DNA from 4 places in the Massilia sp. S19_KUP03_FR1 genome. Region 2 is predicted to be linked to each of the others. Evidence: predicted binding sites of a transcription regulator. Region 2 holds the regulator's gene; each other region holds the start of a gene.
What was found. Region 2 encodes sigma-54, which starts transcription at its own class of promoters, with help from an activator protein. Its sites were predicted from a motif close to TGGCANGNAANCTGCTTT; they were not measured.
Positions count from the first base shown of each region.

Region 1: the regulator sigma-54 is predicted to act here: its motif matches at 6,115-6,132, upstream of V6M87_RS08785 (flavin monoamine oxidase family protein).
Region 3: the regulator sigma-54 is predicted to act here: its motif matches at 3,723-3,740, upstream of glnA (type I glutamate--ammonia ligase).
Region 4: the regulator sigma-54 is predicted to act here: its motif matches at 5,434-5,451, upstream of V6M87_RS09650 (PEP-CTERM sorting domain-containing protein).

Region 1 covers NZ_JAQQPS010000006.1:201,488-209,151, forward strand. The annotation lists gene V6M87_RS08755 (TonB-dependent receptor plug domain-containing protein) at 1-1,430, shown strand, start outside; gene V6M87_RS08760 (TetR/AcrR family transcriptional regulator) at 1,538-2,143, shown strand; gene V6M87_RS08765 (type 1 glutamine amidotransferase domain-containing protein) at 2,232-2,912, shown strand; gene V6M87_RS08770 (cysteine hydrolase family protein) at 2,964-3,521, shown strand; gene V6M87_RS08775 (hypothetical protein) at 3,518-3,874, opposite strand; gene V6M87_RS08780 (c-type cytochrome) at 4,046-4,450, opposite strand; gene V6M87_RS08785 (flavin monoamine oxidase family protein) at 4,447-6,075, opposite strand; gene V6M87_RS08790 (thiamine pyrophosphate-requiring protein) at 6,352-7,664, shown strand, end outside.
Region 2 covers NZ_JAQQPS010000014.1:163,630-171,293, forward strand. The annotation lists gene V6M87_RS17005 (KdsC family phosphatase) at 1-520, shown strand, start outside; gene lptC (LPS export ABC transporter periplasmic protein LptC) at 536-1,147, shown strand; gene lptA (lipopolysaccharide transport periplasmic protein LptA) at 1,196-1,786, shown strand; gene lptB (LPS export ABC transporter ATP-binding protein) at 1,786-2,541, shown strand; gene V6M87_RS17025 (RNA polymerase factor sigma-54) at 2,545-4,035, shown strand; gene hpf (ribosome hibernation-promoting factor, HPF/YfiA family) at 4,100-4,453, shown strand; gene V6M87_RS17035 (hypothetical protein) at 4,535-5,494, shown strand; gene V6M87_RS17040 (PAAR domain-containing protein) at 5,503-5,766, opposite strand; gene V6M87_RS17045 (hypothetical protein) at 5,788-7,260, opposite strand; partial or broken gene V6M87_RS17050 (T6SS effector phospholipase Tle3 domain-containing protein) at 7,274-7,664, opposite strand, start outside.
Region 3 covers NZ_JAQQPS010000017.1:18,466-26,129, forward strand. The annotation lists gene V6M87_RS18655 (transglycosylase domain-containing protein) at 1-1,474, shown strand, start outside; gene V6M87_RS18660 (TAXI family TRAP transporter solute-binding subunit) at 1,525-2,865, shown strand; gene V6M87_RS18665 (rhodanese-like domain-containing protein) at 3,066-3,524, opposite strand; gene glnA (type I glutamate--ammonia ligase) at 3,807-5,222, shown strand; gene V6M87_RS18675 (DUF4124 domain-containing protein) at 5,384-5,881, shown strand; gene glnL (nitrogen regulation protein NR(II)) at 5,878-6,948, shown strand; gene ntrC (nitrogen regulation protein NR(I)) at 7,017-7,664, shown strand, end outside.
Region 4 covers NZ_JAQQPS010000007.1:88,806-96,469, reverse strand. The annotation lists gene V6M87_RS09675 (response regulator) at 1-214, opposite strand, end outside; gene V6M87_RS09670 (YfiR family protein) at 733-1,422, shown strand; gene V6M87_RS09665 (hybrid sensor histidine kinase/response regulator) at 1,419-3,317, shown strand; gene V6M87_RS09660 (FxDxF family PEP-CTERM protein) at 3,398-3,940, opposite strand; tRNA gene V6M87_RS09655 (tRNA-Arg) at 4,279-4,355, opposite strand; gene V6M87_RS09650 (PEP-CTERM sorting domain-containing protein) at 4,763-5,398, opposite strand; tRNA gene V6M87_RS09645 (tRNA-Arg) at 5,969-6,045, opposite strand; tRNA gene V6M87_RS09640 (tRNA-Arg) at 6,202-6,278, opposite strand; gene V6M87_RS09635 (sensor histidine kinase) at 6,617-7,664, shown strand, end outside.

The DNA of each region.
Region 1 (7,664 bases), on a different contig from region 2:
GCAAGCTGGCCGACTGGAACCTCGATCTGTCCTCCACCTACGGCAAGGACAAGGTCGACATCATGAATATACAGAGCGGCAACGTGTCGCTCTACAACGATACCGGCAGCACGCCGACGAATTTCCACAATGGCCAGTTCGTCGCATCGCAATGGACCAGCAACGTCGACCTGTCGCGCGGTTTCGACATCGGCTGGGCCACGCCGTTGAACGTCGCGTTCGGCTACGAGCACCGCGAAGACACCTATGAAATCGGCGCCGGCGACGCCGCCTCGCGCTACAAGGAAGGTTCGCAAGCCTATCCGGGCTTCCTGTTGACCGATGCCGGCCACCACAGCCGCAACAACAATGCCGCGTATGCCAACCTGGCCGGTTCGCCGGTTGCCGGGCTGAAACTCGACGCGGCCGTGCGCTACGAGCGCTTCAGCGACTTCGGCAGCACCACCGTGGGCAAGCTGACCGGCCGCTACGACTTTTCGCCGGTCGTCGCCGTGCGCAGCACCATCAGTAATGGCTTCCGCGCGCCGACGATGGCCGAGCAGTACTACTCGGCCACCAACGTGTCGCCCACCTCGGCCTTCGTGCAACTGGCCCCGAACTCGGTGGGCGCAGCGCTGGTTGGCGTGAACGGCCTGAAGCCGGAAAAATCGCGCAACTACAGCGCCGGCCTGGTGCTGCACCCGGCCAACGACGTCGCCCTGACGTTCGACGCCTACCAGATCGAAATCCGCGACCGCATCGTCGGCTCCGGCGCCATCTACGGTTCGGGCGGCTCGACCAATTCGCCTGCCGTGGTTGCCGCCATCCGCGCCAACGGCAACGTTCTCGACCCGACCGTCACGCAGACCGGCATCAACATCTTCTCGAATGCGGTCGATACACGCACGCGCGGCATGGAAGCGGTGTTCACCACCAACTCCGACTTCGGCGCCAACGGCCGCGTGGCATGGTCAGCAGCGGCCAGCTACAACACGACGTCGGTCATCAAGATCAACCAGGCCCCAACCCAGTTGCAACCGCAAACCCTGCTCGACCAGGCCGCCATTTCCGACCTGGAAACGGCGTCGCCGAAGTTCCGCCTGAACCTGGGCGCGCTGTGGAAAATGGGCATGTGGTCGGTCAACCTGCGTGAATCGTTCTATGGTTCGGCGTCGGAATACGGCACCGAAGACGGCGGCGAGTACTTCGAAACCAAAATCAAGTCGAAAGCGACCACCGACCTGGAAGTGTCGGCCCGCCTGACCAAGGCATTGACCTTCTCGATCGGCGCCAACAACCTGTTCAATCAGTATCCGGACAAGGTCAACGCGCAACTGGTGGCAGCGCAGCGCGCGGCACTCGATAACGCGGCAGTCACGCAGTATCCGAGCTTCTCGCCGATCGGCATCAATGGCGGTTACTACTATGCACGGGCCAGCTACACGTTTTAATTGACCCGCGCTGTTGCATCGCCAGAAAGGCTGCTCGATGAGCGGCCTTTTTTTCGCCTGAACGCAGGGAACTAGACGACTGGTCTAGTTTGGTGTAAAGTGGCGCCATGGCCAAAGCATATCCATCCGAAACCTCCGACGTCCGCGCGAACATCCTTGCGGCGGGCCAGCGCATCATGTCCGGCAAGGGTTTCTCGGCCGTGGGATTGAACGAAATCCTGGCGGCGGCCAGTGTGCCCAAGGGCTCGTTTTACCATTATTTTGGTTCCAAGGACGCGTTCGGTGTAGCGCTGCTGGACAGCTATTTTGCTGCTTATCTCGCCGAGATGGACGAGGTGCTGGGGCAGTCCGGCGTGGCAGTGGCGCAGCGCCTGATGCAGTATTTCGACAGCTGGCAGGCGAACCAGTCTTTTGCCGATTGCCAGGGCAAGTGCCTGGCAGTGAAACTGGCGGCGGAAGTGGCCGACCTGTCCGAAGCGATGCGCCTGGCGATCGACCACGGGACAGCGGGCATCGTTACCCGGCTGACGGCGGCGCTGGAGGCGGGCGTGCGCGACGGTTCGCTGGCCATCGATGGCAATGCGGCGCAGCTTGCTGCTACCTTGTACCAGCAGTGGCTGGGCGCCAGCGTGATGGTCAAGATCATGCGCAGTACCGCGCCGTTCGACGCGGCCCTGGCAGTCACGCGCCGGCTTTTGCACTTGCAGCACTGATTTTTTCGGCACGCCATCCGGCGCGCTTTTTTGGGCCACGTTTTAGACGACCGGTCTATTTATTTTGAATAATTGAGGAGCACTACCCATGAAAATCCTGATGATCCTGACGTCCCACGACCAACTCGGCAGCACCGGCCGTAAGACCGGCTTCTGGCTGGAAGAGCTGGCAGCACCCTACTACGCGTTCAAGGACGCTGGCGCCGAGATCGTGCTGGCGTCGCCATTGGGCGGCCAGCCGCCGCTCGATCCGAAGAGCGACGAGCCGTCCTCGCAAACCGAGGCCACGGTACGTTTCAAGGCCGACGCCGCAGCCAATGTTCAGCTGGCCAACACGGTGCGTCTCGACAGCGTGTCGCAAGCCGATTTCGACACCGTGTTTTATCCGGGTGGCCACGGCCCGCTGTGGGATCTGGCCGAAGATGCGTCCTCGATCGCGCTGATCGAAGCGTTCCTGGCGGCGCACAAGCCGGTGGCGCTGGTGTGCCACGCACCGGGTGTGCTGCGCCACGTAAAAAATCCGGATGGCTCGCCGCTGGTGCAGGGCAAGCAGGTTACCGGATTCACGAATAGCGAAGAAGAAGCGGTCGGCTTGACGGACATCGTGCCGTTCCTGGTGGAAGATGAACTGAAGGCCAAGGGCGGCATTTTTTCGCGCACCGATGACTGGGGCGTGCATGTCGTCACCGACGGTTTGCTGACCACTGGCCAGAACCCTGGGTCGTCGACGGCGGCGGCAGAAAAACTGTTGCAGCAATTGCAGAAATAAATAAAAAAGGCAGCCTGAACCGGCTGCTTTTTTTCGCATAAAATTGATGCCATGCAAAACACGGCACTCATCCTCATCGACATGCAACACGGTATGCAGACCTGGCGGCCTGCATACCGCAACAACCCGGGCGCAGAGGCGCAGATGGCGGCGCTGCTGCACGCCTGGCGCGGCGCTGGCCTGCCGGTGGTGCACGTGCGCCACATCAGCCGTGATCCCACTTCCGTATTCGCACCCGGTCAGCCCGGCGCGGCATTCCAACCCGCGTTCGCGCCATTGCCGCTTGAACACGTCGTCGAAAAAAATGTCCCCGATGCATTCATCCAGAGTGGCCTGGAGCGCTGGTTGCACGTGCGCGCCATTCGCGATGTCGTCATCGTCGGCGTGGCCACCAACAACTCGGTCGAATCGACCGCCCGCTCGGCCGGCAACCTGGGGTTGATTGCAACCGTGGTGGCCGATGCGACCTACGCGTACGCCCAGGCCGACTATGCCGGCGTCGAGCGCAGCGCGGAAGACGTGCACTCGATGTCGCTGTCGAATTTGAACGGTGAATATGCCACAGTGCGCAGCAGCGCGGACGTGCTGCGGGCGTTAAAACAAGGCTAGTCGCCGTGCACGACGCCATCCCAGCCTGGCGGCGCCGCGTTGCCGGGCCAGCGCGCATCGACCTGCGGCATCTTCGCGCACAGGGATGCCATCACAAACCAACCGCTCGGCACGGCCCGACACTCCCAGCGCAGCTGACCGCGGTGGCCGATCTGGTCCCAGGCCACACCGACGTCGGTTGGCGCCGGCAAGCGGGTGCGTGCGCGATCCGGCGCGCTAAATGACGATCCATCGCTTGCCTGCGCAGTCCATGGCGCGACGACAGCGTGCGCATCCGTCGCAACGGGCGGCGACGCACCCGCCATGCCAGCAACCAGCGCCAGCGCGCCCAGGCTTTTCATCCGTACTGACATGCCCATCCAGCTTACTCCACACGCCGAAAATACCAAAAAACATTGCCCAAAAATTAGGGTCAGAGTCAAATTAATCAGCAATTTTATGAAATCGAAGCGTTCGCGATTCACAAAATTACCAAACAATTCTACTCTGACCCTAATTGTTGGGTAAGAACTTTGGGGCAATGATTAGTGGATGATGGTGGCTTTTTCGTGCATCGCCGGTGCGATGCTGGCGGTGCTGCGGACGGTGGTGACGTCGGCGGGGGTGACGGCGGCGGCCTTGTTGCCCCAGGCGGCGCGGACGTAGGTGATGATCGTTGCCAGTTTTTCATCGTCCAGCGACCCGCCAAATGCCGGCATGCCTGCACGACCTTTGAGGATCGTGGCGATGACAATGGTTGGATCGCCCTGGGCGAAGACATTGCCTTTCAAGGCAGGAAACGCGCCGGGGATGCCGAGGCCGGTGGCCTGGTGGCAGGCGGCGCAGTTTTTGGCGAACAAGGTCTTGCCGTCCAGCGCTTGCGCCTGCACGACCGATGCAGCCAGCGTCAAGGCCAGCGCGGTCAGCGTCAGTTTTAACGTCGGGTTCATGCTGCGGCTCCCTGCGTGCTCAGGCGTTGGTGGATGCGCTCCATCTGCTGCCACGCCGATTCGATGGCGCCGGCTTGCCAGCCGCCCAGGTAGCTCATGTGCTCGCCTGCCAGCAAGGTGCGCTGCTCGCCTTCGACCAGCACCGGATAGGCTTGCGCGCGCGCCTCCTCGCTCCATTCGGCCCAGCCGCCCATATTGTATTTGACCAGGTGCCACGCCACCGAGAACGAGGATTCGTAGTTCTTCCGATACGCGCCCGGGAAGATCTTTTCGCCCGCCGCCACGGCATACTCGGCCCGTTCGGCCGGCGACAAGGCCGACAGTTCGGCCGCATCGGCGCCAAAGCTATAGTAGCCGAGCAAGGTGCCCTTCTTGCCTTGCCAATTCCCGGAAGGCAGCGAGATCAGGTTGATGCCCTTGGTATCGGTATAGACGTGGCCGCCATAGATCTGGTCATCCTCTTCCCAGAAGCGACGCCCCATCTGCAGGCCGATCTTGCACACCGGCGCGTATGCCGCGGCGGCCAGTGCCGTCTTGAACTTGGGTGAGAAATCGGCGTCGACCATGCGCAGCACGGACAGCGGCATGGCGCACAGGCAGAAGTCGCCCTTGACCACCGACATGGCGCCCGTATGCGTATCCTTGACGGTGACTTCCACCCCATTCGGCAGGTTGCGCAACTTCTGCACTTCGCTGTGATATTTGATCATCTTGCCGACGCGCTTCTCGAACGCCTTGGCGATCGCATCCATGCCGCCGACCGGCTGCAACATCGTCGATTGCTGCGTGAATTCGTGCACCGAATGATAGAAATGGCCCAGTTTCGATTCCAGCAAGCCGGAAAACGCCAGCGGATCGGACGGCACCCCCGGGCCAGGCTGCATGCCCGCCCCCGGATTCACCTTGAAGCCGCGCCCCTCGGTACCGCGATACGTCAAATCCTTTTTCGACAGGTAACCTTCACCGACCAGGTAATCGATCAGCAAATCCTTGTCGGTCGCATTCACCTGCTGGTCCATGACGCCACTTTTCAGGCTCTTGGCCAGCAACTCGTCGACGTAGCCGCGCATGTCGGCCTTGACTTCGAACTGGCGCAGGCGCTTGCCTTTCAATGGTCCGGCGGCATTGTCGTTGTAGATGTAGGCCGCATCGTTATCGTTATTAAACAGTTCCAGCGGCACACCGAAGGCGCTGGTGTAGTGCAAGGTCGAGCGATGGTTGAACGGAATGCGCCACGGGCCAAAATTGATGTACTGGCCGCGGTCGAAATTGCACACCTGCTTCGCGCCGCCCAGTTCTTCCAGCACGGTGCCGCTGCGCGCCGTCTGGCAGCGACCGCCGGCGAAATCGCGCGCTTCCAGCACTTTGCAGGTGTAGCCCAGTTTGCTTAATTCATAGGCCGCCGTCATGCCAGCCAGGCCCGCGCCGAGGATGACCACGGTTTTACCTTTGCCACTGCCGGAAAGCATCGGCGGTGCATCGCGGGTCGACGCGATGTCCATGCCCCAGGCTTTCATACTGGCCAATAAGAACCCGCTGCCGCCGACGGCGAGCGCTTTACCGAGGAAATCACGGCGGGTGGGAATACCTGAAGAGTGAAGCGGAATGGCGGGCGTCTTGATCATGATTACCTGGACGAAGTGAAGGAAGGTTCAAGTATTCGTTCAGCAAGACGCATGCCATGGCTTGTTGCCCGGGCACACCCCGGCCTGCACTGTGGCGGTGCGGTTTTTTCGTCAGAAAATGGTGCAAACTGCATAACGATATGAAAAACGCGACATTCGCATGCTGCGCTTCATCTGGCGCCGCGCTGCTGTGTTTACCCGGCCTGCGGTGCGCCGCCTCCAAGTGCCTGAATGCTAAGGTGGGCCAAACGATCAACACGCGGATGAGGCAAACAAATGGGTCAAACAGTCGGTGATTTTTTTGTCGGGCGCCTGCTTGAATGGGGCGTGCGCCGCATCTACGGCTATCCGGGCGACGGCATCAACGGGGTCATCGGCGCGCTCGACCGGCTGGAAGGCAAAATCGAATTCATCCAGGTGCGCCATGAAGAAATGGCGGCCTTCATGGCGGCCGCGCACGCCAAGTTCACGGGAGAATTGGGCGTGTGCCTGTCCACCGGCGGCCCCGGCGCCACCCACATGCTGACCGGCCTGTACGACGCCAAGCTCGACCACATGCCGGTGCTGGCCATCTGCGGCCAGGCCGCGCGCAGCATCCGCGGCGCCCACTACCAGCAAGAAATCAACCTCGACCGCGCGTTTGCCGACGTGGCCGAATATGTCCAGGAAGTGGCCGTGCCCAGCCAGGTGCGGCACGTGCTCGACCGCGCCATTCGCATTGCCGTGTCGCGGCGCGGCGTGGGCGTGGTGATCCTGCCCAACGACTTGCAGGAACTGCCGTACGAAGATCCGCCGCGCGAGCATGGCAGCGTCTTTTCCGGCACCGGCTACAGCCTGCCCAAAATCGTGCCGTTCGAGGCCGACCTGCAGCGCGCCGCAGACGTTCTCAACGCGGGCACGAAAGTCGCGATCCTGGTCGGCGCCGGCGCGCAGAACGCGCTCAGCGAAATCATCGGTGTGGCGAACAAGCTGCAGGCGGGCCTGGCCAAGGCGCTGCTGGGCAAGGCGGCCGTGCCCGACGACATTGCCTGGGTTACCGGTTCGATCGGCATTCTCGGCACCAGGGCCAGCTGGGACATGATGAACGCGTGCGATACCTTGCTGATGATCGGCACCGCCTTCCCGTACGCCGAATTCCTGCCCAAGGAAGGCCAGGCGCGCTGCGTGCAGATCGACATCGATGCGGCCATGCTCAGCATCCGCTATCCGGCCGAGGTCAACCTGCACGGCGACAGCGCGCTGACGCTGGCCGCCCTGCTGCCCCTGCTCGAACAAAAAACCGATGCCACCTGGCGCGACCAGATCGTCGCCTCCATGCTCGACTGGTGGAAAGTCGCCGAAGCGCGCGCCATGCAGCACGCCAACCCGATCAATCCGCAGCGCGTGGCATGGGAACTGTCGCCGCGCCTGCCGGCCAACGCCATCATCACCAGCGACTCCGGCTCGTGCGCCAACTGGTACGCGCGCGACGTCAAAATCCGGCGCGGCATGCTGTGCTCACTTTCCGGCGGCCTGGCCTCGATGGGCGCGGCCGTGCCCTACGCCATCGCCGCCAAGTTCGCGCACCCGGCGCGCAGCGTGGTCGGCAT
Region 2 (7,664 bases):
TGCTCACATCGAGCGCGCGAAACGCATCAAAGTCATGATCTTCGACGTCGACGGCGTGCTCACCGACGGCAGCCTGACCTATAGCGCCGACGGCGAAGTGAGCAAGACCTTTTTTGTCCTTGACGGCCTGGGTATCCAGCTGCTGGCCAAAACCGGGGTCGTCACGGCCATCATCAGCGCGCGCAAATCGGTCATCGTGGTGAAACGCGCCGCCGATCTCGGCATCGCCCACGTCTACCAGGGCATCCACGACAAGCGCGTCGCCTTTGCCCAGCTGCTCGAGGCGACCGGCGTCACGGCCGATGAATGCGGCTACATCGGCGACGACGTCATCGACCTGCCGCTGCTCACCAAGGTCGGCTTTGCGGTGGCCGTGCCGAGCGGTCATGCGGACGTGCAGCATCGCGTCCACTACGTCACGCGCGCGGCCGGCGGCCGCGGCGCCGTGCGCGAAGTGTGCGATCTCGTGATGCGCGCCCAGGGCACGTATGATGCGGCGCTTGCGCCTTATTACGCGTGATTGGTTACTGAGCCCATGCCCAACAGCCAAAAAAGTCATTCCAAGCGCACCGCGCACCGCTGGCCCCTGATCGGTCTGATGCTGGGCGCTGTGTTCCTGGCGCTGGGCAGCTTCTGGCTGGTGCAGGTGACGCAGGACCAGGGCGAACAGAACGTCGACGTGAAATCGAGCGAGCCCGATTACATCGTCGAAAACTTCAGCTACGTGCGCATGTCGCCCGCCGGCCTGCCGCACTACGTGCTTTCCGGCGCCAGGCTGTCGCACCGGCCCGATACCGATGTCTCTGACATCGACAAGCCGGTGATGCGCAGCATGACTCCCGGCCGTCCGAGCATGACCGTCACGTCCAAAACGGCGCAGGTGCTGCATGAGCAGAACCAGGTCGACATGAAGGGCGACGTGGAAGTGCTGCGCCCCGCCTCTGGCAAGACGCAGGCGCTGCAGATTCACAGTCAGGCGCTGAGCGCCTTGCCGGACGATGAAATCGTCAAGACCGATCAACCGGTCGAGATCCTGCTCGGCACGTCCAGGCTGACGGGCGTCGGCATGCTGGCCAATAATGCAACGCAGAAGCTGCACGTGGTCAGCCAGGGCCAGATCGTGTCGCAGCCGCGGACGCCAAAATAATTCAACGATAAAAACCGACACATGCCCTTTGAACCAGGATTGATTCCCATGAAAAAAATCTTCGCCGCCGCCGTGCTGTCGCTGCTTGCCTTCCATGCCAGCGCCGAAAAGGCCGACTCGCTGAAACAGGCCGTGATCGACTTCGATTCGGCCGACGTCGACGAAGTGACGCAGACCCGCATCCTGACCGGCAACGTGATCCTCACGCGCGGCACGCTGATCATGAAATCGGAAAAGGCCGTGCTGCAGGCGTCGGCCGACGGTTACATGAGCGTCACGCTCACCACCGTGCCGGGCAAGATGGCCACATTCCGCCAGAAGAAGGACGGCGGCCCGGACCTGTGGGTGGAGGGGCAGGCCCAGCGCATCGAATACGACGAGCGCACCGAGATGGCCAAGCTGTTTAACAACGCGACCGTGAAAAACCTGGAAGGCACGCGCCTGTCGAACCAGGTCGATGGCGAATTCATTTCCTACGACAGCCGCAAGGAAGTCGCGCTGGTGCGCAATGACGTCAGTGGCGAGAGCCGTGTCGGCAAAGGCCGCGGCACGCTGATCCTGGCACCCCGTAAAACGGCGGCCGCCGCAGCTGCGGCCCCAGCCCCAGCCCCAGCCCCAGCCCCAGCGGGTAAGAAATAATGGCGGAAATTGACAGCGGCAGCACCCTGATCGTGCGGGGGCTGCAGAAGAGTTATGGCAAACGTTTGGTGGTACGCGACGTGTCGCTGCAGGTCAAATGCGGCGAAGTGGTTGGTTTGCTGGGCCCGAACGGCGCCGGCAAAACCACGTCGTTCTACATGATCGTCGGCCTGGTGCCGTCGGACGCCGGCGCCATCGAAATCAACGGCGTCGACATCTCCAGCCTGCCGATTCACCGGCGCGCCGTCATGGGCTTGTCCTATCTGCCGCAGGAAGCGTCGGTGTTTCGCAAGCTGACCGTCGAAGACAATATCCGCGCCGTGCTCGAACTGCAGACCGTGGACGGCAAGGCGCTGTCGAAGGCCCAGATCAACGATCGCCTCGACACCTTGCTGGCCGACCTGCAGATCGAAAAACTGCGCGAGAACCAGGCCATGTCGCTGTCCGGCGGTGAACGGCGGCGCGTTGAAATTGCGCGCGCGCTGGCCACCAATCCGCGCTTCGTGCTGCTCGACGAACCGTTCGCCGGGGTCGACCCGATTGCCGTGATCGAGATCCAGCGCATTGTGCGCTTCCTGAAAGAGCGTGGCATCGGCGTCTTGATCACCGACCACAACGTGCGCGAAACGCTCGGCATCTGCGACCGCGCCTACATCATCAACCAGGGTGCGGTGCTGGCCTCCGGCCGTCCCGACGATATTATCGCGGACGAGTCGGTGCGGCGCGTGTACCTCGGCGAACACTTCCGGATGTAAGGGATGAAACAATCACTCCAGCTTCGGACCTCGCAGCACCTGGCGCTCACGCCGCAGTTGCAGCAGTCGATCCGGCTGTTGCAGCTTTCGACGCTCGAGCTGCACCAGGAGCTGGAGCAGGCCCTGTCCGACAACCCGCTGTTGGAGCGCCTCGACGACCCGCTCGACCGCTCCGTGCGGCTGCTGGGCGACGGCGCCATCAACGCACCAGGCGCGCAGAGCGAAGCCCCTCCCGCGCCAGGCAGCCAGGATGCGCCGGCGCCTGCTGAAGGCGCGGCCGAAGGTGGCGGAGAAGAGGGCGGCGGCAGCGGCGAAGAAGCGCAGGTCAGCCACGACGGCGACACTGACTGGAGCGACAGCAGCCGCGCCAAGGGCAGCGACGACGAAGAATCGCGCCCCCAGATCGAAGCGTCCGGCACCACGCTGCGCGAGCACCTGATGGAGCAGGCGCGCCTGGCGGTGCTGTCGCAGCGCGACCGCGCGCTGGTCGAAATCCTGGTCGATGGACTGGACGACAATGGCTACCTGGAGGAGTCGCTGGACGACATCCACGCGCGCCTGCCGGAAGAACTTGAGATCGATCTCGATGAACTGAAAACGGCGCTGTCGCTGGTGCAGAGTTTCGATCCCGTCGGCGTGGGTGCACGCGATGCGTCCGAATGCCTGGCGCTGCAGATCCGGCGCATGGCGGGCATCCCGATGGTTACGCGGCGCATGGCGCTGGCCATCGTCGAAAATCACCTGACCTGGTTCGCCCAGCGCGAAACCACCAAGCTGAAAAAAGCACTCGATTGCGACGATGAAGATTTGCGCGAGGCCCAAGTGGTCATCCGCGCCTGCAATCCGCACCCCGGCAACGTGTTTGCGTCGAACGTGTCGGACTTCGTCGTGCCCGACGTGGTGGTCAAGCGGGTCAAGGGCGCGTGGGTGTGCATGCTCAACCAGGACGTGATGCCGCGCCTGCGCGTGAACAGCGCCTATGCCGCCTTGCTCAAGCAGGGCAAGAGCGAAGCCCAGATGGGCGCGCAACTGCAGGAAGCGAAGTGGCTGATCAAGAACATGCGCCAGCGTTTCGACACGATCCTGCGCGTTTCCGAGGCCATCGTGGAGCGCCAAAAGAATTTCTTTTCGCACGGTGCTGTTGCCATGCGGCCACTTGTTCTTCGGGAGATTGCTGATACACTAGGTCTGCACGAGAGCACGATCTCACGTGTCACCACCCAGAAATTCATGCTGACCCCACACGGCATGTTTGAGCTGAAGTACTTTTTTGGCAGCCACGTCGCCACCGATGCGGGAGGAGAAGCATCCTCGACGGCGATCCGGGCATTGATTGTGCAACTCACAGGAGCAGAAGACCCTAAAAATCCACTTTCTGATAGCAAGATCGCGGACATGCTGGGGGAACAGGGGATGGTCATCGCGCGCCGCACGGTCGCGAAATACCGTGAAGCATTAAAGATCCCTCCTGTTACCTTGCGCAAGTCCATGTAAGGCGTTCGACCGGCGCGCATCGCGTACGGCACCGAGCGTGGCATTTCTTCAAAGGAGTTTATGTATGAATCTCACCATCAGTGGACATCATCTTGAAGTAACCCCCGCCATTCGCGAATATGTCCAGGCCAAACTGGAACGCATTCGCCGCCACTTCGATCAAGTGATCGACATCGCCGTGATCCTCACCGTCGACAATCTGACGGAAAAAGACAAACGACAAAAAGCAGAAATCAATCTTCGAATGTCCGGCAAATTGCTGCACGTCGAAAGCCTTTCGCACGACCTGTACGCCGCCGTCGATGCGCTCATCGACCGGCTCGACCGCCAGGTCATGAAATACAAGGAAAAAGTACACGAGCATGACCATCAGGCCATCAAACACCTGACTGAAGGGGGCGTTGCCGTCCCGGTGTAATGCATACCAACTGAACAGGGAAGGCGCCTCATGGGCGCCTTTTTTGCTTTCTGGTAACTTATAAATTATCATCGAAAGAACATGCTCAACAAGAAGGTTGATTCGATGATGATGTGCTTGCTTCGATGCTGCGTGCCGATACTGGCACTCACGTGGCTCACTGCTGCCGCGGCGGCGAGCGATTGGTATCCTTTCAATTGGGCGATCAAGGCGCAGCCGGGTTTCGTGACAGACAGAGTCGCCATCGTCCTGCCGGTCACACTCGACGGTAACGCGTGCAGCATGCAGCTCGACACAGCGGTAGGCACCAGCCGGTTGTATCGCTCGGGCTTGCCAGTGCGTTACGCCGCGAACGCCGGGCAGCTCGTGATCGGCCAGTTCGGCGTCGGTGCCATGCTGGGACGGCGTACCTTCAACCTGATCTACCCCGACGATGCAGCCCACCGGGAAACCGGATGCCGTTTGACCGATGTCGGCCCCCTGGTGGGCACCATCGGCAACGATCTGTTCGCGAACGGTAATCTGACGCTGGACTTGCGCCATGCCCGCTTTCGCTTTATCGAAGGCGCCGCTGCGCTCGTCGCAACGGATGCGAATAGCGTGCCCTTCACGATGACGACCAGTGAGGAAGGGCATGGGCAGGTCCCGCTCATCGAAGTCACGCTCGCTGACCGGCGCCGCGTTTCCCTGATCGTCGACACCGGCAGCGCGCCTGCACAATTGATTGTGTTTCACGAACCTGATTGGCTGGCGCTGGTAGGGCCAGCCGGCGCACGCGATGCGGTGGCGGTAACAACGATGTCGTGGAATCATCCGATGCTCTGTCGCACGGCACCGATCCGCGCTGCGTTCCATATCGGGCCGATTGGGCTAGGTACCGGTACCGGGGCATCGTTCTGCACGATTGACAAGCAGCCGGCATTTGGGGGCTCGAGCCTGTTCGGCACGATCGGCATGGTGCCTTTCCAGGATCAAGCGATCACCTTCGACTATGTCGGGCAGCGTTTCCTGATCACGGCGCCTGATGTGCACCTTTTTTGATTCTGCGCTCAGCCGCAGCCGCTCTTCGGCACGGTTGACATCAGCGTCGCGCCACAGCTCGTGGCGTGGCCCTCGAACGCAACCGGTACGCCGTCGATCAGGACATGCGGATCGCCCTCGGCGATCACACATACTTCATGGCCTTTCATCGGACAAAAGCAGCGGTCGCCCTTGCGCGCCACTGCAACGCCCATCGCGGTCGTATTAGGCGCGGCGGCGACGACCTTGCCGCCATGGCTGGTTGGATCGTTCAATCGAATCACGCGACGCATGGCATGTCCTTTCGTGGTGGGTCACTGCGAAAAACCTTGCGGGTAGCGCGGTGCATCATGGCGCAAGCCCCACCACGGCAAATAGGCATGGTTGCCGCCCCGGGCGCGGAACCAGGGTGCGCCGGGCACGATCGGCCGCACGACGGGCGGCGGCAGCACGACCGTGGCGGTAAGCTCCTCCTGGTCGGTGGTGCCGGCCACCAGCACGTTCTTGCCGAAGTGGTTAGCGTAGGCAATCGCCAGCGCGAGATTCGTGAGGGCCGTGCCTGCCCCCATTTCGCCAAGCAGGGCGGGGGTATTGAAGGTCTGCTTCATGAAGTCGAGTTCGGGGACTTCTTCGGTCATGGTGCGGGCCAGCACGGCAAGGCGGTCGGACGAGTCGCGGTGCAGGTTGGCAGCGTCGTGGATGACGAAGCCGATCGAGGTTTTCTGGATGCCGGCGTTCGCGGCGGCCTTGTCGAGCGCGGCTTTCCAGACTTGCAGGGGGCGTGACTGGCCGTTGTCGCTTGCCTCGAATGCGCTGGCTTTTCTGACGGCGGGGTAGGGCAGCCATGCCAGTGATGCGCGGTCAGTTTTATAGTCTTGGCCGGCCAGGACGAGCAGGACCATGTTCTCGTTGATTTGCGCATCCTTGGGGTGACTAGGGGCGTCCCAGTTCATTACCCAGACCGTTTCGTCAGGGTGCAGTTGCAGATAGTCGAGGCCTGCCGCGAGCGAGGTAAAACCGGCGTTCGGTCCTCCCATCTTGATGCGCACGTCAGGTGGGGTGCTTCGGGTCCAGGAATTCGGGAAGCTTTTGCTTCCGATATCAAAGCTGTCGATGATGCTATCGCGCGTAACGGCAGCAGCATCGACTTGATCAAGCTTCCCGTCAGGAAGAGCATATTCCACGTGGATGCCGGCAAGCTCCCGCCAAGTGGCTTTATCCTTCAATGAATGTGCATTATAGAAATAGTCGGAATCGCTGAAATAGATGTCTCGGAATAAATTGGTTATTTGTTCGATATATTGATAGTGGTAATACTTGAAGCTTGCTTTCCCATTGTTTCCATCCGCTATATAGGATATTGCTTGCAAAGAGCTATATTTTTTTGGGTTCGATATTACTTTGTCGTCATCTTTATTCGGGCCGATCAGCCCCATAGTCCATAGCAATTGCCATTCGGTAGGGTAATCGCGTCGCTGAAGGGGATTCAGCCATTGCAAGCCCACGACCTGAGCCATGTGCAGCTTTCGAACTGGCTGGGGCGTGGTGGAAACAGCGGGCACTGCTTTGGTGGAATTCGCTGCCAGTAGGGTCGTCACCACCAGAGCAATTCCGGCCCCGAGTGCCGGAAGCGCAAAAAGTCGCATGTTCAGTTCCCCATTAGTTAGCCTGCGTGTGCCGTCGGCTTCGCTACGATAGCTCCAATATGCCGTGAGTGAGAAAAGCATAACAAGTACAAGGATGCTGCAGGCCGTGCGCCGCCCCCACGTTCGAATAAAGATGGTCATGGATATTTGCCTCTCATTTTGAAAAAATTTCACGTTTGTTAATGATTTTGGAGGGCATACTGCCTTCGTCCGTTTTGTTGGCCCAATCGATTGCAGATAATTTTCGGAACTGCCCCTTCAAGAAATATTCGGCGAAATCTACACTAGTGATTTCAATATCCATGCCTTTTAAATAACGCCAGTCGGCGATCCTGCGAAGTGTGGCTAGATCTTCTTGTTTTACGCGGCAAACACCAATGGCCACGTCATACGCCAGCGCCTTCTGCGCGTGCATGCCGTTGGTCATGATGGTCGAGTGATCGGTTGCGTGTGTGTCGATGTTGTCGGCCAGCGCGTCCCTGATCTTGTCGTTCCGCCACGCCGTATACTTTGCGCTGGCGCTCGCAGGCGAGTCTTCTTCGGTC
Region 3 (7,664 bases), on a different contig from region 2:
TCCGAAGGACCACCTGTCGCGCTGGGCCGTTGATTATTTCCTGGCTGCGCCAAAGGACCGCGGCCTGAAGGCCATGCTGGACGCGGCAATGGAGCGCAAGTACTCGGGCAACCCGGGCGAAGGCTTCTTCACCGGCGGCGGCTTGCATACCTTCGGCAACTTCAGCAAGAACGACGACTCGAAAATCCTGACCGTCACCGAGGGCCTGCGCCACTCGACCAACCTGCTGTTCGTGCGCCTGATGCGCGACGTGGTGCGCTACTACATGTTCCAGTTGCCGGGTTCCTCGGCCGCGCTGCTGGCCGACGCCGATGACCCGCGCCGCGCCGAATATCTGGCCCGCTTCGCCGACCGCGAAGGGCGCGACTTCCTGATGCGCTTTTATCAGAAATACCGCGGCAAGGATGCCATTGAGGCCGAAAAACTGCTGCTGGCCAGCATGCGTCCGACCCCGTCGCGCCTGGCCGCCACCTACCGCACCGTCGAGCCGACCGCCACGCTGGAGCAGTTCGGCAAGTTCGTGCACGACAACCTGCCGTCGGCGAACGAAGTCGATGATGCTCGCGTCGTCAAGATGTATGCAACCTACGATCCGGGCGCGATGTCGCTGGCCGACCGCGGCTACGTGTCGTCGATCCACCCGCTCGAACTGTGGCTGGTGGGTTATATGCGCAAGCATCCGAAAGCGAACTGGGACGAGCTGTCGAAGGCCAGCGTCAAGGAACGCCAGGAAGTGTATTCGTGGCTGTTCAAGACGCACCACAAATATGCCCAGGACCGCCGCATCGCCGGCCTGATCGAAGTCGAAGCCTTCCTGAAAATCCACGCGCAGTGGAAGAAGATGGGCTATCCGTTCGACTCGCTGGTGCCGTCTTATGCCACCACACTCGGCGCGTCGGCCGACCGTCCCGCCGCGCTGGCCGAGATGATGGGCATTATCATCAATGGCGGCGTGCGCAAGCCGGTCGAGCGCATCAATGCGCTGCACTTCGCCGAAAAAACGCCGTACGAAACGCTGGTCAAGCACACGGTTGCCGGCGCGCGCGAGCGCGTCATTTCCGCCGACGTGGCGCGCACCGCGGCCGATGCGATTCGGGGTGTGGTCTCGGACGGCACTGCCAAGCGTGTCAAGGAAGCATTCAAGCAGGCCGATGGCAGCATCATCGCCGTGGGTGGCAAGACCGGTACCGGCGACCAGCGCTTCGATGTCTACGCCAAGGGCGGCCGCCTGGTCGAGTCGCGCTTCGTAAACCGTTCGGCCACCTTCGTCTTCAACATCGGCGAGCGCTTTTTTGGCAGCATGACGGCGTACGTGCACGGCCCCGAGGCCGCGAACTACGACTTCACCAGCGCCTTGCCGGTGCAACTGCTGGTGACGCTGGCGCCGACGCTGATGCCGATGATCGAGCCGCAGAAGTCGGCAACAGCACCGGCAGCGGCGGCGACGCCCGTGCTTAAAACCTGCACGCAGTGAGTGAGGAGCGGCGTGCATCTACAAGGGCCAGCGGGGCAGGTGCAAAAATCCTGACCCGTATCCGCGCCTTCTCCCATTTTTCACTGCGCGACTTTCTGGTCGCTGCCGGTCCGACCATCGTGCTGGTGGCGACAGCCTTGTTCGCCGCGTGGTGGATCGTCGACCCGGCGCCGCCGAAATACGTCAGCATGGCCACCGGCCAGGAAAACAGTGCCTACGATGCGTTCGGCAAGCAGTACCTGCAGCGCCTTGCCAAAAACGATATTGCGGTCACCTTGCAACCGTCGCTCGGCTCGCAGGATAATCTGCAGCGACTCATCGACGGGAAAGTCGATATTGCGTTCGTGCAAAGCGGTTCGGCCGGCGCGGCCCAGGCCAGTGCCGCGGGACTGGAATCGCTGGGCAGCCTGTTTACCGAACCGGTTTGGCTGTTCATGCGCGAACCGGTCGCCGTCACCGAGCTGACCAGCCTGCGTGGCCTGCGCATCAACCTCGGTCCCGCCGGCACCGGCGTGCCCAAATTGTTTGAACAGGTGCTCGACGTGAACGGGGTCGAACTGCAGGACCTGAAAGTCACGTCCCTGGAAAACACCCCGGCCACGATGGCGCTGCTGGACGGCAGCATCGATGGCCTGGTGTTCAGTTCGGCGCCGGAAGCGCCGTTGATCCAGATGCTGCTGCAAACGCCCGGCATCAGGCTGTTCAACTTCGCCCAGGCCGAAGCCTACACGCGCCGCTTGCCGTTTCTGTCGCACGTGGTGCTGCCGCGCGGGATCGTCGACCTGGGGCGCGATATCCCGGCCCAGGATTACCACCTGATTGCGCCGACCGCCACGCTGGTCGCGCGCGCAGACGTGCACCCGGCCCTGATCGAACTGTTCGTGCAGGCGGCGTCAAATATCCATGGCGGCACTGGCTGGTTTCAGCAGCAGGGCCAGTTCCCGTCGCCGCGCTACACCGAGATTCCGGTGGCGCCCGGCGCCGCCAAGTTCTACCGCGACGGCCCGCCGCTGATGCAGCGTTACATGCGTTTCTGGCTGGCCAATCTGTTCGAGCGGATGGGCGTGATCGCGGTGGCGCTGGCTGCGCTGATCATTCCCCTGTCGAAGATTGTGCCGCCGCTGTACGTGTGGCGGATCCGCTCGCGCGTGTACCGCTGGTACGGGCAACTGCGTGCGGTGGAGCAGCAGCTGGCGCAGTCGGTCGACGGCGAGGGGCGGGCAGGGCTGTGCGATGCATTGCTCAAGCGCCTGGACGAAATCGAGGCGGGGGTGAACCAGGTGTCGATTCCGCTGGCGTTTGCCGATTCCCTGTATGGGCTGCGCAATCACATCAATTTTGTCAGGCAGCGGGTGCGAGCGGCGGCGTCGGTCGATGTGGCGAAGCCGTAAGCACCACCGGCATCAAGACCGTCACCAGCATGAAGACCGTCACCAGCATCAAGACCGTCACCCCGGCGAAGGCCGGGGCCCATACAGCGTCGAGCGTACTGTTTCGCTTATTGAGCATGGGTCCCGACGTTCGTCGGGATGACGGCGCGACAGTCGCGGAAAAAAGGGGGGGGATGCGTGCGCTCAAGCCCTTGAAACCGTTACGCCCCCATCCACGGCAAGCCCGCCTTGCACCACCCGCCGACGCTCTTGCGGTGTCCTTCCGCATCCTTGTCGCCTTCGAAACCCTCCAGGATATCGAACGCATTCTGATAGCCCCGCTCGGTCGCCACCCGCGCCGCGTGCCTTGAGCGCACGCCCGATCTGCACAGGAACATCAGCACCTCGTCGCGCGACGCGACTTGATCGAGCTGTTCGGCAAAGACCGGATTGGGCACGCCACCCGGCCAGGTACTCCATTCGACCGCGGCATGCTGTGTGACGGGAATGACGACCTTGCCGACCCAGTCACGTTCAGCATTGGTGCGTACATCGATCAGTTTGACTTTGGGGTCGCCCTGCAACAGCGCATACGCTTCCTGCGGCGTGACGGCGCCGGCATACGGTTGGTCCAGCGCCCGGGTGCGGGCGGCGGCAAGTAGACGTTCGGTGGAACTCATGGCGGTAGCCTCAGTAGATACAAATGCGAATGCACAAAATCGGTGCGCACCATCCGGGTGCGCTGCTGATCGAATGCACTAGTGCGGTGCGTTTTGATCGTGCTCAACAATACTCGAAATCGGCGCGCAAAAGCCTATTCTAAGCGCTCACTACGGGGTTTTCCATTCCTCGCGGGTAGTGGTGTATTGACATTAAGCTGGCATGGATTCTGCTATTATCGCTGGGTGCTCGTGGTGCTGCTAACAAGGCCACCACGCCCCCTTTTCATTTAGGAGAAACGAATGGCAATGTCCGCCGCAGAAGTACTGCAAATGGTTAAAGACAACGAAGTAAAATTCGTTGATTTCCGCTTCGCCGATACGCGCGGCAAAGAGCAACACGTGACGGTTCCCGTGTCGCACTTTGACCTCGACAAATTTGAGTCCGGCCATGCCTTCGACGGTTCGTCGATCGCCGGCTGGAAAGGGATCGAAGCGTCGGACATGCTCCTGATGCCAGACCCGGCTACCGCCAACATCGACCCGTTCATGGAAGAGACCACGCTGTTCATGCAGTGCGACGTCATCGAACCGTCGGACGGCAAGGGCTACGACCGCGACCCGCGCTCGATCGCCAAGCGCGCCGAGGCTTACCTGAAATCGTCCGGCATGGGCGACACCGCCTATTTCGGTCCTGAGCCAGAGTTCTTCATCTTTGATTCGGTGCGCTGGAAAATCGACATGTCCGGCTGCTTCGTCAAAATCGACTCCGACGAATCGTCGTGGGCGACCGATGCCAAGACCGAAGGCGGCAACAGCGGCCATCGTCCGACCGTCAAGGGCGGCTACTTCCCGGTACCACCAGTGGACAGCTTCCAGGACATGCGTTCGGAAATGTGCCTGATCCTTGAATCGCTCGGCATTCCGGTCGAAGTGCACCACCACGAAGTGGCCGGCGCCGGCCAGAACGAAATCGGCACCCGCTTCTCGACCCTGGTCGAGCGCGCAGACTGGACCCAGAACCTGAAATACGTGGTCTGGAACGTGGCCCACAGCTACGGTAAAACCGCCACCTTCATGCCAAAACCGATCGTTGGCGACAACGGCTCGGGCATGCACGTGCACCAGTCGATCTGGAAAGACGGCAAGAACCTGTTCGCCGGCGACGGCTATGCCGGCCTGTCCGATACCGCCCTGTACTACATCGGCGGCATCATCAAGCACGCCAAGGCGCTCAACGCCATCACCAACCCGGGCACCAACTCGTACAAGCGCCTGGTGCCTGGCTACGAAGCACCGGTCAAACTGGCGTACTCGGCCCGTAACCGTTCCGCGTCGATCCGCATCCCGCACGTCGCCAATCCAAAAGGCCGTCGCATCGAGACCCGTTTCCCGGATCCACTGGCCAACGTCTACCTGTGCTTCGCGGCACTGCTGATGGCCGGCCTGGACGGTATCGCCAACAAGATCCACCCGGGCGAAGCAGCGTCGAAAGACCTGTACCACCTGCCGCCGGAAGAAGACGCGCTGATCCCGACCGTCTGCGCTTCGCTGGAAGAAGCCCTCGACGCACTGAACAAGGACCGCGAGTTCCTGACCCGTGGCGGCGTGTTCTCCGATTCGATGATCGATGCCTACATCGAACTGAAAATGCAGGAAGTGACCCGCATGCGCATGACGACCCATCCGGTCGAGTTCGATATGTACTACTCCTGCTAACAAGCAGACAACAACGGGTAGTAAAAACACCAGAAAGTGTTACGCTGGTGTAACAAACGCGAGCAAAGCCCTGGCTTTCCTCGCGTTTTTTCATGGATGCGGTATATTTTGGCTGACTTTATAGACGCACGGCATCGCCCGTGCTTATCCTCCCGATGCGAATGACAATCCGACTTGCTACAGGCGCGTTTGCGGCCTGTGCCGCCCTGCTGTGTGGCGGCGCCCACGCCCAGTCGGCCATTTATAAATGCGTCGATGCGCAGGGCCGCGTGGAGTTTACCGACGTCAGCAAAGCCGGCTGCAAGTCGCTCGATTTGCCCGGCTCCTATCCTGCGCCGGTGCGCCGCGGTGGTGCGAGCTCGCGCCAGGGTAGTGCGTCTGCACCAATCGCAAGTCCGGCCAATTTCCCGCGCGTTGACGGGGCCGCGCAAAAGGCCCGCGACGACGACCGCCGCGGCATCCTCAGCGAAGAACTGCGCGCCGAAGAAAAAAAGCTGGCCGACCTGAAGGCTGGCTACAACGGCGGCGAGCCTGAACGCCAGGGCAATGAAAAGAACTACGCCAAATACCAGGAACGGGTCGCCTCGATGAAAGAAGACATCGCCCGCGCCGAGCGCAATATCGAAGCGCTGCGGCGTGAAATGTCGAATATCCGATGACGGTGGCGCCACCCGAACGCTTCGCCGGCCTCGACCTGTTGGCGTCAAGCGTGTTGCTGGTCGACCAGTGGGGCGCGATACGGTATGCCAACCCTGCAGCCGAAACCCTGCTCGACGTGTCGCTCAAAGCGCTGGCGCGCCAGCGCTTGTCGAACCTGTTTACGAATGGCGCCGAACTCGAAGCCTTGTGCCAGCAGTCGCTCGAACATCAGTATGCCGACCTGCGTCAGGATCTGGCCCTGGTCCGGCCCGGGCGCGAACTGCTGCACGTGCACAGCATCCTGTCAGTGGTGGGCAACGAGGAAGTACTGATCGAAATGCGCGAGTACGAGCAGCAATTGAAGCTCGACCGCGAAGAGCGCATCTTCGACCAGAGCCAGGCCAATAAAGAGTTGATCCGTAACCTGGCGCACGAAATCAAGAACCCGCTGGGCGGTATCCGCGGCGCGGCGCAGTTGCTCGAACTCGAGCTGCCCGACGTGCACCTGGTTGCCCTGCGCGAATACACGCAAGTCATCATCAAGGAAGCGGACCGCCTGCAAACGCTGGTTGACCGCCTGCTGGCGCCCCATCGCCGCCCGCACATCGTCGGCGACGTGAATATCCATGAAGTGTGCGAACGGGTGCGCAGCCTGGTGCTGGCCGAATTCCCGGTCGGTCTGACCATCCGGCGCGACTACGATGCGTCGATTCCCGAGTTCCGCGGCGACATGGAGCAGCTCATCCAGGCGGTGCTGAACATCGTCCACAACGCCGCGCAAGCCCTGGTCGACCGGATTGCGGCGGGCGATGCGGAGATCGTTTTACGCACCCGCGTGGCGCGCCAGGTCACGCTGGCGAAGATCCGCTACGGGCTGGCATTAGACTTGCATATCACTGACAATGGACCGGGTATCGCACCCCAGATCCTCGATCGCATTTTCTATCCGCTGGTGTCGGGACGGGATGGCGGCAGCGGGCTGGGCCTGACGCTGGCGCAGACCTTCGTGCAACAGCACCTGGGTGTGATCGAGTGCGAGAGCCGGCCTGGACTGACCGATTTCCGGATCCTGCTGCCACTGCCCTGACCATGGGTATGCATCAGGGTGCCAGTCCCTGATGAATATGATCTATCCATTGCGGGAAGCAAGAACACATGAAGCCAATCTGGATTGTCGACGACGACGCCTCCATCCGCTGGGTGCTGGAAAAAGCCCTGGCGCGTGAAAACCTGGAGACGCGCAGCTTCTCCAACGCGCGCGACGCGCTGGCCGCCTTTGCAACCGACACCCCGCAAGTGCTGGTGTCCGACATCCGCATGCCGGGTGAATCCGGCCTCGATCTGCTGGCCGTGGTCAAGGAGCAGCATCCGGGTCTGCCGGTCATCATCATCACCGCTTTCTCCGACCTCGATTCGGCGGTCGCCTCGTTCCAGGGCGGCGCTTTCGAATACCTCGCGAAACCGTTCGACATCGACAAGGCCGTCGCGCTGATCCGGCGCGCGCTCGAAGAGAGCCTGCGCGAAGCCTCGGTCGAAACGCTGCCGGCCGATACGCCGGAAATCCTGGGCCAGGCGCCCGCCATGCAGGAAGTGTTCCGCGCCATCGGGCGCTTGTCCCAATCGAACGTGACGGTGCTGATCACGGGCGAATCGGGCACCGGCAAGGAGCTGGTGGCGCATGCGCTGCACAAGCACAGCCCGCGCGCCGCGCAACCTTTTATTGCGCTTAACACCGCGGCGATCCCGAAAGATTTGCTCGAGTCCGAACTGTTCGGCCACGAGCGCGGCGCCTTTACGGGTGCC
Region 4 (7,664 bases), on a different contig from region 2:
CCTGGGCCTGACCCGCGCCCGCCAGTGCCGCATAGGCTTCGTTATAGAACACGCGCGATGCGGGGCCCCATACCAGCAGGCTTGGCGATGGCGCGTTGAACAGTACGTCGGCACTCAGGCGCAGTGCCAACGGCCAGGTGGAAGGACTGCCCAGGTCGCTGGCGGACCAGTCGTAGCTGGTGGTGGATCGTGGGGACAGACCGGGGAAAGACATACGCACCTGTGCAAAAAACTGTTGTAGAAACGAAAACGTGGCTGAATCGTACACCAAATGGCGCCGGCCGGGTGTGCAATGCGTACCCTGGGCGGGCGTCCCGTGTGGGTTCACGGGGGCGTAGCAGGCAAAAAAAAGCAAAAAAAAGCCCGCTCAGAGAGCGGGCTGAAGTCTATTTCCTTGGAGGGATATAGAGGAGACAACTGCATGATGCTGCACCGCAGCAGAAGATGCCAATTAAATTTCATAATGACAGTCATTGGTTTGATGCATAACGCCATTTATACTGTGCATGGGGCGCCTGTTGCTGGCGCCGATGTTGTTCTCTTCATACAAGATGCGTGCGCGCCAGCCCATGGCCCCTTGGTGCATCACGGAAAGTGTTCTACGATAGCAATCTATGCCAAGACTGATCGTTTACGTTGGCGCCCCAGCGCGCTGCTTGCACAAGTTGCGTCCTGGATTGCTCAGACGCGCCCTGCAAGGCGCCCGGCGCTCCGGTAGCCGGGCGCGTGCCCATGCCTGATCCATTTTTTACGCGCGCCGCCCTTGCATCTCTGTGCCGCATGCTGCGCGCGCTGGCGGCCGTTGCATTGGCCGGCGCGGCGGGTGTGGCGGGGAGCGCCGAGGGCCTTGCGCAGGCACCCGCTGCGGCGCCCGCGCCCGCGCAAGCGCCGCTACCAGTGCCGGCACCGGGGCCAGCGCTGGTGGCGCCCCAGCCGGCCCCCGAAGCGCAGCCCGGCGACGAACGGCGGGTCAAGGCAGCCTTCCTGTACAAATTCCTCGGCTATACTGAGTTTCCGTCAACCGCCTTTGGTGACCCGGCCAGCCCCGTGCTGATTGGCGTGTCCGGATCGGACGACATGCTGACTGAATTGGCACGCACGGTGGCCGGTCGTACACTCAATGGCAGGCCGATCACGCTGAAAGCGGTCCGTGAAGGTGACAATCCCGGTCCGCTCCACCTGCTGTTCGTCGCCGGCAGTGATCCGCTGCGGGTCGCACGCGTATTGCGCGGCGCGCCGGGAGCGCTGTTGATGGTGACTGAATGCGAGGGTGGTTTGCAGCAGGGTAGCGTGATCAATTTCAAGATGGTCGATGAACATGTACGGTTCGATGTGTCGCTCGACGCAGCGGAAAAGAATAACGTCCGGCTCAGTTCGCGACTCCTCAGCGTGGCCAGCCACGTGCAGAAAGGCAACATATGATGCGCGCCCAAGACACCGGCTCGGTCCGCAGCAAAATGATCTTGATGGCGGTCGCCACCACGCTGGCGGCCTTGCTGGCAGCATCGGTCGCCATGCTGTTGGTAGACATGCGCATGTTTCAGCGTTACTGGATCGACGATTTGAGCACCCAGGCCGACATTATGGCCACCGTCACCGCGCCGGCACTGGCCTTCAACGACGCCCGCGCCGCGCAGCAGAGCTTGTCCGTATTGCGCGTGCGCCCGCAAATCCTGGGTGCCGCTATCTATAACGCCAGCGGCACCCGCTTCGCGACCTATGCGAACCGCGACGCCGGCGAAGCGGTATTTCCGGACAAGCCCGAGCGGCCCGGCCACCGTATCGAGCAGGGCGCACTGGTGGTGTATCACGACATCGTCGAAAACGGCGAACTGATCGGCACGATCTACATCCGCAGCCGCTACGGCATGGTCGATCGCCTGCTCAGCTACGGTGCCATCCTTGGCGGCGTGATGCTGGGCGCCCTGTTGATCGCCGCGCTGGTCGCCTCGCGCCTGCAGGCCGCCATCACGCGGCCCCTGCAGGCGGTCACGAATGTGGCGCGCCAGGTCATGCAGCGGCGCGATTTCACCTTGCGCGTGCCTGGTAATAACAGCGGCGAGATCGGCGTTCTGGTCGATTCATTCAACGACATGCTGGCCGAAATTGGCCGCCGCTCGCACGCGCTGCAGGAAGCCAACCTGACGCTCGAACACGAAATGCAGGTGCGCCACCGCGCGGAAGAAGCCTTGCTTGTGGCTGACCGCCGCAAGGACGAGTTCCTGGCCACACTGGCGCACGAGCTGCGCAACCCGCTGGCGCCGATCCGCACCGGACTCGATATCCTGCGCCTGCGCAGCGGCGACGCCCAGGCGACCCAGCGTGCGACCGACATCATGGAGCGCCAGTTGCGCCAGATGGTGCGCCTGGTCGACGATTTGCTGGATGTGTCACGCATTAACACCGGGAAATTCGCCATCAAGATGGGACGGGTCGAGCTGAAAGCGGTCGTCAACGATGCCCTCGAAGTGGTGCGCTCATACATCGAACTGCATGGCCACGAGCTGCACATCGATTTGCCGGACCGTCCGGTATTCTTGCACGGCGACGCCACGCGCCTGGCGCAAATCCTGTCGAACCTGCTCAACAATGCCGCGAAATACACCAACCGCGGCGGCCGGGTCAACCTCGCGGCCCGGGTCGAGGACAAGACCCTGGTGCTGGTCGTCTCCGACAATGGCATCGGCATTGCCCCGGACATGCTGAACTCGGTCTTCGACATGTTCGTGCAGGTCGATTCCACGCTGGAGCGGACCAACGCGGGACTCGGAGTCGGCCTGTCGCTGGCGCGCCGCCTGGTCGAACTCCACGGCGGCACCATCGAAGCGCGCAGCGCCGGCCTCACGCGTGGCAGTGAATTCTCGGTGCGCCTGCCGATTGTGGTCGAGCCAGAGCTGCCCACCAAGACCACGCCGGCCGCCTTCATGTCGTCGGAAACCTTCCGGATCCTGCTGGCCGACGACAACGTCGACTTTGTCAACAGCATCGGTGCGCTGCTGTCGGCCATGGGGCACAGCGTTGTGATCACCCACAACGGACCCGACGCGCTCACCGCCGCAGCGCGCTTTTGCCCCGACTACGCCTTCCTCGACATCGGTTTGCCCCTCATGTCCGGCTACGACCTGGCGCGCGGCATCCGTCAGATTGCCTGCGGCAAGCTGACGGTGATGATTGCCGTGACGGGCTGGGGCCAGGAAAAAGACCGCCAGCTTGCCTTCGAGGCCGGGTTCGACCACCACATGGTCAAGCCGGTGCGCTTCGAGCAGATCGAAGAGATTCTCAGCAACCGCAGCATCATCAAGAAGATGCGCACCTAGCTAGCAATGAGCACCTCGAACAAGCTGCCGCGCCGCGCAGCCAGTATGGCGACCGTCGGCAATGCTTGTTCGCGGCGCCTTCAGGCCAGCTTGCGTGCCCGCCGCCGCGCCGCCACCCCAAGCAACCCCAGCCCGCCGGCCAGCATGCCCAGCATGGCCGGCTCAGGCACCGGGGTGAGCAGCACCGCGCCGCCGTAGCTGGCGGCGCCATCCGATACCACGGTGCCATCGACTTGCAGGTAGTAGCTGCCGGGGGCGATCGCGTCGCCGGACAGTTGCCACACGTCGAGCGCGCCGCTGGCCAGCGGGAAACCGCTGGCGACCAGGTCGTTGGCGGCGCTGTACAAATTGAATGCCGAGATATCCAGGCCCGTGGTGGTGGTGCGGCTAATCGATGCGACGATTGCGTCAACGTCGAAGGAATAGTCGCCTACCGTGAACGTGAAGCGGTCGGCAAACGTGTTGCCGTTATTGTCGATGCCGAAGCTGTCGCCGAAGAAGCCGGCGCTACCGGACGTCAGCGACAGGGCTTGCGGGGGCGCCGAAATATCGGCAGCACTGGCTGGACTGATGGCTGCCACGGCCAGTACACAGGCGGCCAGCAGCGAGGTGGAACGTTTCATGGTGTACCTCCAAAAAAAAGACAGGCTTCGTTTTCAGTTCTGGCTTTCGAGAGATTATGCTAGCTGAATGGCTGCGATCGCGCATCCATGAGCCCAGACGAGTACGCTCCCGACAACGTTCGTGTCAGCGAGAAACTTTGAGCGCCAGAGAGGGCGCTTCATAGGAGAAGTCAGGGTTTTATTTGATGAGCGGAAAAGTCTTGTTGAACATTTCACGCGATGTAGGAGGGCGCTGACAGGATGTGGCGATATTCGATTTCGACGTGGCCGCTTTCATAAAACGGCGCAGAAAAGAAAAATGGCCCAGAAATTTCTTTCTGGACCATTCTTCAACATACTGGTGCGGCTGGCAGGAATTGAACCCACGACCCCTTGGTTCGTAGCCAAGTACTCTATCCAACTGAGCTACAGCCGCGACGAAGAAAATTATATCAGCTTTGGCGGAAATGGCAAAGCGGCAATCTGAACGCAAGCCGGAAACCATGGCAGATTCGTGCAGTTGGCCCACCTGGGACGGATAGGGCTGGCATGAGAAGCGCATTCAGCCACTACTACCTGAGCCCGGCTGGTCCGGTGCGCCCCGATCCGATCGCAGCACCGCGATCGCTTGTCGTTAGCAGATCCTGCTGCGCGACATGCGAGGGCGAATGCGTACCGGCAGGCCGCTGGGATGCCGGGATGTCATGCCCGGACGGCATTGTTGCGCGTGGCGGAGGTTATGCCGCTCAGGAATCCGTTAGGGTTGCGTTGCGCTGCAATCGGCGCCTTCCAGGCGAAAAAAAACCCGCAGCGCCAGCGGGTTCGGGACGGGCGACCTTGCGCTTACAGCGACTTCTTGCGCGACACGGCGCTGCTGGCTAGCAGGCCGATGGCCAGCAGGGCCAGCGGCGCCGGTTCGGGCACTTCGCTGTCGCGACCGACCGTGTAGCCAATATCGACCAGGCCATACTGGAAACGATCCAGGGAGTTGGTAGGGAAGGTGTTGGCGGTGCAGTTGTTGCAAAACTTCGTGGTGAGATAGTTGATGTCGCCCGCTGGATACCATGATGATGCGAGGTCGTAACCAAAGTAGTAAGCGGCGTCCGCGTCGTTGCCGATTCCCATTACCAAATAATGGGCGCCGGACGTGAGCGCCACCGACGAACCCAGGCTGGCCCAATTCCATTGGCCGCCGGTAGCGCCTTTGATGGTCGTTTGCGCCAGCACAGACGCGGTGGCGACATCCCACAGGCTGAGCGTAAAGCTGCCGCTGGTGAAGGCCGCAATACCCAGTTGCGATACGTACAGATTGTTCGTACCGGCAGTGAATTCCCAGCCCCGTGCGTTTTGATAGAAGTTGTTATTCGTATTGAAGCCCACTGGCGCTTGGTCATCGAGGGTATGGATGGGGTCGGCGTAGGACGCGAACGACAACAGGGCAAGGGTCAGGCAAGCGGCGATTTGACGAAAGCGATTCATGAGGACTCCAAAGTTGATGTTCTTACGGATATCACAAAGCAATGTTCATGCCTGAAATATGATTTCGTTTTAAACCATAGACTTATATCTTGCTGTGTCGTTTCCCGTTGCGGCAATGTAAGATTTTTCGACAAGAAACAAAAATTGCGCTGTTGTAAATGCAGCCATCGATCGCACTCCTCCCGGATGGGCGACGCGCTGATGCGCCAGTGACGCACGGTTCTGGCCGGCGCGCCGCAACACATCGCCGACGTCATGTCCGGTTTTTTCGCGGCGCGTTAGCAAGGCGCCATCAACAGTCGATTTTCGGTTATTTGTGCGCCAAGGCTCGCCGCCGGGCGAGCAGGGCGATCTCGATGGGTACAAGGCGGCCGAGCACTCCTTCAGGCTGCGTCAATGATCACCTTGCAAAGAGGGTCTTGTTGATTATCGATACAGGGGCCGGGATGAGATTGTCTGCAATGCGCACAGGGCATGGTCGCGCGGGTGCCCCGATAGCGAAGGCAACAACAACGAAAAAGGACTTAAGCAGCATAAGCTACTTAAGTCCTCAATTTCAAACACGAATTTTGGTGCGGCTGGCAGGAATTGAACCCACGACCCCTTGGTTCGTAGCCAAGTACTCTATCCAACTGAGCTACAGCCGCGAAGCAACGATTATAGCATCATTGGCTTGCTTCTGGATAAAAATGACGTTGATTCTGTTCTGTGGCGCTGGCATTGCAAGGGCGCCGGCGCGCGCCGAAAAAGCGCGTGCGAAAACCAAAAAGGGATCAGATATTTTTATCTGACCCCTCATATTCTGGTGCGGCTGGCAGGAATTGAACCCACGACCCCTTGGTTCGTAGCCAAGTACTCTATCCAACTGAGCTACAGCCGCGAAGCAAAGATTGTAACATCATCGTCATGTTTCTGGAAGGCCATGTTACTTGCCTTGTCGATTCACTACGCTTTTGTTCTTCGTCAGATTCTGCACGATACTGCCTGTGTTTCCCCTGACTCGAGGGCTTGCCCCCCGAAGAAGCAGCATTGTAGAGGGGGCATGGCACTTTGTCCAGTCTGATCTGCGCGCGCCGCAAAATGGTTTGCCGATTAGTCGCTTTTTGGATTCCGTGGCCGCGCTTTCAAACCGCGCGGCCGATCAGCTGCCACCGGCTCTGCGCCATCTGGTAAATTAAGCAATCTGGGTCGGAGAAACGGTTGTGTATGCAGGGTTTCATGAAGTCGTGGCTGCTTGGTGTAGCCCATGCGGTGCTGTTGCTGGGAATAGCAGCCTGGAGCCTGCATGCGGCCGCCGCGCCGCGCAGCCTGCGCTTTGAACGCCTGGGCGTCGAGCAGGGTTTGTCGCAAGAGTCGGTCCATACGGTCCGGCAGGACCGGGACGGGTATATCTGGATCGGCAGCCAGGCCGGCCTGAACCGATACGACGGCTACAAGGTCAAGGTCTTCCGCAACGATCCGGCCGATCCGTCCAGCCTGGTCGACAACTTCGTGATGGCCTCGTACGAGGATGACCAGGGGCGCATGTGGTTCGGCACCAAGGGCGGCCTGACCCGCTTCGACAGCGCGACCCAAACCTTCCTGCGCTACCCGGCACCCACCACGGCGCTGCAAACCAACCAGCTGGTGCTGGCGATCGTGGGTGACCGCAGTGGCGGCCTCTGGCTGGGCACGGCCGATGGCCTGAAACACTTCGACCCGCTCACCGGCCGCTACCGCAACTGGCGGCACGACCCCGACGACCCCTTCAGCCTCGCCGACGACCGGGTGAATGCCCTGGCGCTCGACCCGCAAGGCAACTTGTGGGTCGGCACCGCGGACGGGCTCGACCAATTGGCGCCCGGCGCGCGCAATTTCACCCATTACCGTATCGGCGTGCTGGCGGCCGAGCGCAAGCGCAATCATGTCGTCGCCTTGTCGATGGGGCCGCGCGCCACCCTCTGGATCGGCACGGACGCCGGGCTGGAACACTGGCGCCTCGGCGGCGGGGCGCCGGAGCGGCATCGCCTGACTGCCGCCGAGGGCATCGGCGCGGGGCGTATCCGCGCGCTGTACCACGACAGCGGGGACAACCTGTGGGTCGGCACCGACACCGAGGGCCTGAAATGGCGCGACCCGTCCAGCGGGCAGTTCGTCACCTACGCGCGCCAGGCGCTCGATCGCCACAGCCTGTCCGACTCCCAGGTCACCTCCGTCCTGGTTGACCGCACCGGCACCTTATGGGTCGGCACCGTGTGGGGCGGCGTCAACCGCAGCGACCTTGCCA